One region of the Nonomuraea sp. MTCD27 genome, then DNA from elsewhere that is predicted to be linked to it. Evidence: riboswitches for the same ligand, from Rfam matches in the RefSeq annotation. Region 1 holds a riboswitch; the other holds the start of a gene.
What was found. A riboswitch is a leader RNA that binds a small molecule or an ion and turns the genes downstream of it on or off. The one in region 1 is predicted to bind cyclic di-AMP.

Region 1 (4,429 bases):
CCGCAGTACTTCCAGGCCGGCGTCAACCTCTCCGGCGTCCCCAACGGTGGCTACCAGTGGGTCCTCCGGGTGAAGAACCCGCTGGAGACCGTCTCCTCGAACGCCAAGAAGCTCCGCTTCGCCAACGCCACCCAGGGCGCCGACGGCTGGCTCGGCCTCGGCCCGGTCACCGTCGGCAGCGGCGGCGGCCAGGACACCACGGCGCCGACCACGCCCACCGGGCTGACCTCCCCGTCACGCACCGCGAGCTCGGTCACCCTGTCCTGGACGGCGGCCACGGACGACGTCGGCGTGGCCGGATACCGCATCCACCGCGGCGCCACCCAGGTCGGGACGTCGGCGACGACCTCCTTCACCGAGACCGGGCTGAACCCCGCGACCTCCTACACCTACACCGTCAGGGCGTACGACGCCGCGGGAAACACCTCCGCCGCGTCGGCGCCCGTCACCGTCGTCACCCTTCCGGCGACGTCCGCGGGCCTGGTCGTGGACGACTTCGACGGCAACCCGGCGTACCCGTCCGCGGCCCGCAACGACCTCGGCAGGTGGACCGGCGGCAACTGCTTCCTCAACGGCGGCGGCTCCGGCGCCGTGCCCGGCGGGGCGCTCAGCCTGCGGTACGACAACTGCGGCTGGTTCGGCAGCGACGTGTACACCGACCTGTCCGCGTACACCCATCTCGTCGTCCGGATCAAGGGCGCGGCAGGGGGCGAGCAGGCCCACTTCCACCTCGGCCTCGGCGGGGTGACCAAGGCGTTCGGCGACTTCACGCTCGACGGCGGCGGCCGTCCGGCCATCACCACCGCGTACAAGGACATCAGGCTTCCGATGTCCGCGAACGGGATCAACCGCGCGTCCCCCGGACAGCTCGCGATGGGCTTCTGGTACGGCGGCAACAGCACCGTCACCATCGACTCACTCACCTTCGAGTGACTCACCGGGAGGCCGGGATCGGGCTGCCGCTCCCGGCCTTCCGGCAGCCCCGACCGTCTCAGCGGGCCGGCGCACCGTTCGCGGCGACGCGCTGCCCGGCCCCGCCCCGGCCTCGCTCGCCACCGCCGCCCTGCTCTTCGTCGCGGCGGCGAGTCGTCCTGCGGCACACGTCCTGCGGCGCTTGCTCTGCGGTGCTTGCTCTGCGGCGCGTGCCCTCCCGGGCGGCAGGGCGGCCGGGAGGGCACGCGCCGGTCAGGCGGCGTGCCTGCCCAGGTCGCGCAGCTGGCCGGGGGTCAGCGCGGAGACGTTCTGATCGATGGGGGAGTCGGTGTACTGGTGGATGGTCCAGGACTTCCAGTCGGCGGGCGGGGTGAGCGCGCCCTTGGCCCGGCTGTAGTGAGCGACCCACAGGGGATATTCGGCCAGGCCCTTGCCGTACGTGTCGGCGAAGTTCCAGCCGCTGTAGAACATCGGGGTGATCCCGGTCCTGGCCTTCACGTGTGACAGCCACGCCTTGGCCCACGCGTTCACCTGGGCGACGGACCTGTCGTCGGTCGTCTCCAGGTCCAGGACCAGCAGGTCCCCGGCCTTGGCGGGCTGGGCGTTCACCACGGACAGGAAGTGCTCGGCCTCGGCGATGGGGTCGTTGCCGGGGTGCCCGAAGTGGTACGCGCCGCGCACGATGCCCTTGTCGCCCAGCTCACGCCAGTGCCGGGCGAACGAGGCGTCGCGGAAGCCGGTGCCCTCGGTGGCCTTGATGATGCCGAACTGGGCGGGGCTGGCGGCCCAGTCGTACTGGGGCTCGTAGTTGGAGATGTCCAGGCCGTACGTGAGCTGCTGGGTCCTGTGCTGGGTCGCCTGCACGGTGGTGCCGTGACCGGTGGGCGAGGCGAGCACCGTACCGGTCGCGCCGGTGACGGCGGTGGTCGCGGCCAGGATCACGCCTCCGACGGCCAGCGCGAAGAGCTCGGCGGGGCGGCGGTTCCTGACGATCGCGGCAAGCTGAGGCTTGAGCATGGGGATGTCGACTCCTTCTTCCATGCCGCCTACCGGGTTAGCTGACGGGTTCGGGACTGGAAGTCGCCCCTACGGGCGCGGCTCGGGCCGGCGTCCGATTCACCCCGAAGAGTGGATCCCCGGCTCCGCGGGGTCGCGGATTCGGCGGGCGCGGCGGACCGCGCCCAGTAAAGGTACAGATCTCCCTAAAGTGGGAGCAAGTATGGCAAAGCGAAGCCCCATGTTCGTCGGCGGGAACGAGCCCGAAAAGCCGCGCCGGCAAGGGTTTCCGGGGCTGGGTAAAGTTTCCGGCGCCGCCCTGGTCGCCGGTCCGGAACGGCTGTGACTTGTGATACTCGTGATGCGACCTCTTTTGCCCTCCTAAACCCCGTCCACCATGCTGCTTGGGTAAAGAATTGTGTCGCGATCGCCTATGTCACAGGGGATCCTGTTGCCTTTCCCAGGGCCCGGCTTGCATCTTTCTATGCGATTCGCTTACCTTTGAGGACTCAAGGCGTACGACCTGCCGACAAGCACTTGTCGCGTGACGCCGTTCATTTGTCGAGACCGCGTCTCACCAGCACGGACGTGCAGGGATGTGTGACGCGGCCCGCCGAATCCGTGAATGCAGCGGAACCGGGGACCCACCTTTTTTTCCGGGGTGAATCGGCGCGCTCTGATCCGAGCGCTCCGTAGGGCACTTCCACGCCCGAACCCGTCAGCTAACCCGGTAGGCGGCATGGAAGCGAGGAGCAATCCAAGTAATGGCCAAGTACACCCTTTCCCGTGCCCTGAAGCCCGCGAGCCTCACCCGGTTCGCCGTCGGGGCGGCCGTGGCGGCCGGTGCCGTTCTCGCCGCCGGTCCGGCCTTCGCCGCCGACGACTCCCAGGCGCAGAAGTCCGCGGGTCAGGTGTCCGCGCAGTCGGTGCTGAAGGTCGCCGAGTCGCAGATCGGCGTGGCCGAGAACGCCGCGGGCGGTGGCACCCCGTTCCACAGCTGGTACATGTCCTCGCCCCGGGCGCAGGAGACCATCACCCGTGATGGCGGGAGTGTGCGGGCCTACGCCAACGCTCCGTGGTGCGCCATGTTCGTCTCCTGGGTCGGCGAGAAGGCCGGCGTCCGCCCCAGCATGGGCTGGGACGCCTACACCGTCACCTATGCCAAGTGGTTCCAGACCAACCAGCACTGGGGCACGACCGCCAAGCCCGGCGCCGTCGTCTTCTTCGACTGGAACGGCAAGAGCACCACGGGCATCGACCACGTGGGCCTGGTCAAGCAGGACAACGGCAACGGCACGATCACCACGATCGAGGGCAACACCGGCAACGGCAAGGTCGAGCAGCGCATCCGGCCCAAGTCCCAGGTCGTCGGCTACGGCTACCCCCAGTACAAGGCCTGATCCCAGGCAGGCCGCACGCTCCTTGCCAGGTGCGATGGTCAAGGGACAACGGGTGGTGCAGGAGAGATCCTGCGCCACCCGTTGTGTTCGCTCCGGGAGAGCGGGCTACGCGTGCTGCCGATACCAGTCGAGCGTCGCGGCCACGCCCGCCGGGTGCGGGGTGACGTCGACCGGTCCGAACGCCTTCCGGAAGGCCGAGTCGTCGGAGACGAACGGCCGGTCCCGCTGGTACCAGGTCTCCCCGAACTCGCGGACCATGGGGTGGAACAGCCCGACGAGGCGCTGCATCCCCCGCCCGAGCCCGGCGCTCTTCGGCGTGCCGCCGGCCGCGGCCCACACGAGGTCGAGGAAGGCGCGGCCGGTGATGGGCTCGGCGGCGGGCAGGTGCCAGGCGCGCCCGTCCGCCTCGGCGCGCTCGCCGAGGGTGACCAACCCGGCGGCGGTGTCGGGCAGGTAGGCGATGGTGTGCGGCTGGTCGAGGTCGCCGACCCAGCGGGCGGTCTTGCCGGCCAGGGCGGCGGCGAAGACGGTCGGGCCGATGACGGTGTTGACGCCTCCGGGGCCGTAGTAGTCGGAGGCCCGTCCGAGGGTGGCGCGGATGCGCCCGGCCCGGTGGGCGTCGAGGATCAGGTCGTCGACCTCGATGCGGGCGCGGCCTTTGGGATTGGTGGCGGCGTACGGCAGGTCTTCGGTCATGGGGCCGGTCACGGGGCCGTAGACGTACAGGTTGTCGGCCATGACCAGCTTCGCACCGGCGGCCTCCACCCCGGCGAGGACCGTCCTGGTGAAATCGGGGAACTCCGCGGCCCAGCTTGCGTAGTTCGGTTGCGCGCACTGGTACACCACGGCGGCACCCTGGCAGGCGGCGATGGCGCCCTCGGTGGTGGTGACGTCGGCCCGCAGCTCGTGGGGGCCGGGGTTCGCGCTCCGGCTGACGGCGCGGACCCGGTGGCCCCGGGCGGTGAGCTCGGCGACGACGGCCGAGCCGATCGCGCCGGTCGCGCCAAGGACGACATGCAGGTCGGACATGGTGCTGGTCCCTTCCGAAGGGGTTTCAAACCGTTGTTATATAACAACGTTATGATAAGCTGGCCACTATG
Region 2 (4,429 bases), on a different contig from region 1:
GTGCCCGCCGATCTGGACGACCTTGATGCCCATCACCATCTTGCCGACCGTCTGGCCCTTCATCTTGACCAGGAGGAAGTCGTAGGCGACGTAGATCAGGGTCGCGACGATCGAGACCACGAGGTAGTACAAAAGCCCGAAGGTGAGGCCGCTGGTGATCCCGGTGATGGAGCTGTAGGAGGGATAGAGCGGGGTGAGGACCAACTGCACCAGGAACAGCACGATGCCGAAGATGACACCGTCGATGATCCTGGCCACCAGCCGCTGCCACCACTCCGCCAGCGGCGCCGGCGCCCCGGGCGGCTGGACGCCGACCGGCTGGCCGTAGGGCTGGCCGTAACCGGGCTGCTGCCCGTAACCGCCCTGGCCGTAAGCCTGGGGCTGCTGCCCGTAGGCCTGGCCGTACTGCTGCTGGTCGCCGTACTGCTGCTGGCCGTAGCCGGGCTGGGCGTAGCCGGGTTGGGACTGCTGCTGCTGCCCGTAACCCTGCTGCTGACCGTAGTCAGGCTGGGACTGGGGCTGCTGGCCGTAGCCCTGCTGCTGACCGTAACCCTGCTGACCGTAGTCGGGCTGGGACGGCTGCTGCTGTCCATAGCCCTGCTGGCCGTAACCCTGCTGCTGACCGTACTGCGGCTGCTGGCCCGACTGCGGCTGCTGGCCGTAGCCCTGCTGCTGGCCGTAGTCAGGCTGGGACGGTTGCTGGCCGTAGCCCTGCTGGCCATAGTCGGGCTGGGACGGCTGGGACGGCTGGGACGGCTGTTGCTGCTGGCCGTAACCCTGCTGGCCGTAGTCGGGCTGGGACGGCTGCTGCTGCCCGTAGCCCTGCTGGCCGTAACCCTGCTGCTGACCGTACTGCGGCTGCTGGCCCGACTGCGGCTGCTGACCGTAGCCCTGCTGCTGGCCGTAGCCCTGCTGACCGTAGTCGGGCTGGGCCGGCTGTTGCTGCTGACCGTAGCCCTGCTGCTGGTCATAGCCCTGCTGGCCGTAGCCGGGCTGGGACGGCTGTTGCTGTCCGTAGCCCTGCTGGCCATATTGCGGCTGCTGCTGGCCGTAGCCCTGCTGCTGGCCGTACTGAGGTTGCTGGCCGTAGCCCTGCTGCTGGCCATAGCCTTGCTGGCCGTACTGGGGCTGCTGCCCGTAGGCATCGTCCGCCCGGTAGCCGACCACAGTGACGTCGGGATCGGGCTCGCCGGGGTGGCGGCCCGTGTTCTGCTGCCCGTAGGGGGTGGCAGGCGCAGAATTTTCGCCGGATTCGTCCTGTGGATACGGCGGCTGTCCGGTGCTCACCGTGTCACCTCGCTTCGAGTGCGCATGTGGCACGTGTCAGGACACATGCCTGTGCTGCCCAACGTATCGACATAGGTATCAACAATCACCTTTCCATCTGGTCAAGGTCCGCGTCACCCGATGTCAGATGGAGCAGCATGCGGGTGTTGCCCAGGGTGTTCGGTTTGACGTGTTCCAGGTCGAGGAACTCCGCCACACCCTCGTCGTACGAGGCCAGCAGTTCGGCGTACACCTCAGGGGAGACCGGTGTGCCCTGAATCGGGCGAAAGCCATGCCTCGCGAAGAAGTCGACCTCAAAAGTCAGGCAGAATACACGCCGCAGACCCAGATCCTTCGCCTGCTGTATGAGAGCTGAGACGATCCGATGGCCGACGCCCATCCCCCGGCACTCGGGGTCCACGGCAACGGTGCGGACCTCGGCGAGGTCCTCCCAGAGCACGTGGAGTGCGCCGCAGCCGACCACCTGTCCGCCCAGCTCGGCCACCCAGAACTCCTGTACGTCCTCGTACAGGGTCACCGTGGCCTTCTCCAGGAGCCGCGGTCCCGCGCCCGCGTAGGTGTCCACCAGGCGCCTGACCGTCCGCACGTCGGGCGTGCGGGCACGCCGGACCACCACCGCGGTCTCGGGCACTGTCAGTTCGGCCACCTGCTCCATGGCTCTCCAGAGTACAGATGTCATTACGGCTCAGCCCTAACTCCCATCTCTGGGCTCATCCTGTTACATCCCGTTGCCATGCGGGCACGCACCCCGCGGATCTCTGCATTCGGCCCCATCGACGGCAAACAGGACATAAAGTCGGTTCTGCACGAGCGTGCACGAGATCACCTTGTGACCCTTCGGTTGTGAAACCTCTACAGACTCGGCAGTTCTGGTTGAGCACGAACCCGGAGTGCATTAGTGTCCTGCGACGATGTTCCCCGCGTATCGCGACGAGGGGGACACGCCCAATCCCCGCGAGGGGAGCCGGGGACCCGCCGGTGGCGTCACCCGACGCCACCACTGGGGTGAATCCGAATCATTCGGTAGGGCTGCTCCGGCCCGAACCCGTCAGCTAACCCGGTAGGCGTCTATGAGAGGAGCTGGTTGGTGGAGCTCACGCTCAACCGTGGGGGGAAGGCGGCGGGCAAGCACGCCCGCCCTCCGGAACGGGCCCGGCGACCGCGCCGCTTCGGTGTGGTAAGTGTCACAATCGCCGCGCTGCTGATAGCCATCCCCGTCGGTTCGGCGTCCGCGGACCCCAAACCGTCGCTCCAGGACCTGGCCAAGCAGGTCGAGAAGATGCACACGGAGATCGAGACGCTGTCCGAGGAGTACAACGGCCAGCGGGAGAAGCTCAAGACCGCCAAGAAGGCCTCCGAGGCCGCGCAGAAGACGCTGGCGACCAGTGAGGCCGATCTCGAGGCCAAGCGCGCCAAGGCCGCCCTGCTAGCCGAGAACGCCTACATCACCGGCGGCCTGGGCAAGGCGCTGGCGTTCGCCACCTCCGAGGATCCCGACACCTTCCTCGACCGCGCCGCCACCACGTACGTGCTCGAACAGCAGCAGGGCGAGGAGGTCAACCAGGTCGCCAGGGCCAGGGAGGCCGCCGAGCGCGCCAGGGCCGGCGCCAAGACGCGCATCGAGGAGGTCCAGGAGCTCGTCTCCGAGCTCGACACCAAGCGCGACAAGATCACCAAGCTGGTCACCAAGGTCGAGAGCAACCTGTTCCAGCGGGCGCTGGGCGAGGCCGGCCGGCCCGGCACGCGGGCGGTGCGCGTGAACCTGCCGATCATCGGCGGCGGCAAGGCGGCGCAGGCCGCCCGGTGGGCGCTCACGCAGCAGCTCAAGCCGTACGTCTGGGGCGCAGAAGGCCCGAACTCCTACGACTGCTCGGGCCTGGTCATGGCGGCCTACCAGCAGGTGGGCATCTCCCTGCCGCACTACACGGGCAGCCAGTGGACCGCCGGCAGGCACATCTCCCGCGAGGAGCTGCGGCCGGGTGACCTGGTCTTCTTCTACAACGACCTGCACCACGTGGGCATCTACCTCGGCGGCGGCATGATGGTGCACGCGCCGCAGACCGGTGACGTCGTCCGCATCGCCTCGATCGCCCGGCGGCCGTTCGCCGGCGCCGTCCGCATCGCCGACTGAGCCCCGGGCACCGCCCGCCGCTAGATCAACTGGCGGCGGGCAGCCCAGGCCACCGCCTCGATCGCCGTGGCCACGCCGATGCGGTCGCAGATGCCCCGCAACCTCCGGCGTACCGTCCGCCCGCTGATATCCAGTCGTCTCCCCACCCGGTCGACCGTGACCCCCTTGGCCAGCTCCGCCAGCAACGCAAGGTCCGCATGGCTCAGCTCAACACCTTCAGTGAGCACATCCATCGGGAGCCCTCCCCCCCAACAGCAGAACTTGGACCGATCGACCCGGCCAAAGTTGCTCCTCGCAGACGGTAAACGCATCCTGGAAAGGTCGTCAAGCATGACAATCTCCACCCTTGACGAGCACTATTGACATGATCCGAAATATGTGACGTACTCGCGATATGTCGGCACCGATCGTCGCCCGATGAGTGATCTCGTCGAGCCTTCCCCAGCTCCGGATCCGGCGTCGATGAGCGCGGCGGACGTCCTGGGTTTCGACCCGTTCGACAAAGGGTTCCTGCGCGATCCGTACGCCCGTTATCGCGAGATGAGCGCGCGCGGGCCTCTCTTCCGCACGCGCGGCGGGCTGCTCGTCGCCACCACCCACGAGCTCTGTACGGTGCTGCTGCGCGACCCGCGTTTCGGCCGCGGCTCCGCCGAGGCGAACCGGAACAACCCAGGTCAGCCCGTCGAATCGTTCCTGTGGCTGGACCCGCCCGACCACACCAGGCTGCGTGCCCTGGTGAGCAGGGCCTTCACCCCGCGCATGCTGGAACGGCTGCGCCCGCGGATCGAGGCGATCACCGCCGAGCTGGTCGCCGGGTTGCCCGAGGAGGCCGATCTCGTGTCCGGCCTGGCGTACCCGCTGCCGGTCATGGTCATCAGCGAGATGCTCGGGGTGCCTCCGGAGGACGAGGAGCGCTTCCGCGGCTGGAGCGAGATCCTGGCTCGCGGCCTTGACCCGATGCTTACAGACGACCTCGTATCGGAAACCGGGCGCGCCAGAAGGGAGTTTCGC

Region 2: linked by a shared signal. The riboswitch ahead of ACBJ59_RS14550 (NlpC/P60 family protein) and the one ahead of ACBJ59_RS43630 (glycoside hydrolase family 25 protein) in region 1 are both predicted to bind cyclic di-AMP.

Annotation. Positions count from the first base shown of each region.
Region 1 is NZ_JBGNUW010000019.1:35,661-40,089, forward strand. Features, by position in the region: gene ACBJ59_RS43625 (fibronectin type III domain-containing protein) at 1-933, shown strand, start outside; gene ACBJ59_RS43630 (glycoside hydrolase family 25 protein) at 1,186-1,950, opposite strand; cyclic di-AMP (ydaO/yuaA leader) riboswitch at 1,963-2,107, opposite strand; cyclic di-AMP (ydaO/yuaA leader) riboswitch at 2,531-2,681, shown strand; gene ACBJ59_RS43635 (CHAP domain-containing protein) at 2,694-3,329, shown strand; gene ACBJ59_RS43640 (NAD-dependent epimerase/dehydratase family protein) at 3,435-4,358, opposite strand; gene ACBJ59_RS43645 (TetR/AcrR family transcriptional regulator) at 4,427-4,429, shown strand, end outside.
Region 2 is NZ_JBGNUW010000004.1:495,502-499,930, reverse strand. Features, by position in the region: gene ACBJ59_RS14560 (RDD family protein) at 1-1,287, opposite strand, end outside; gene ACBJ59_RS14555 (amino-acid N-acetyltransferase) at 1,373-1,942, opposite strand; cyclic di-AMP (ydaO/yuaA leader) riboswitch at 2,220-2,369, shown strand; gene ACBJ59_RS14550 (NlpC/P60 family protein) at 2,375-3,418, shown strand; gene ACBJ59_RS14545 (LuxR C-terminal-related transcriptional regulator) at 3,439-3,651, opposite strand; gene ACBJ59_RS14540 (cytochrome P450) at 3,836-4,429, shown strand, end outside.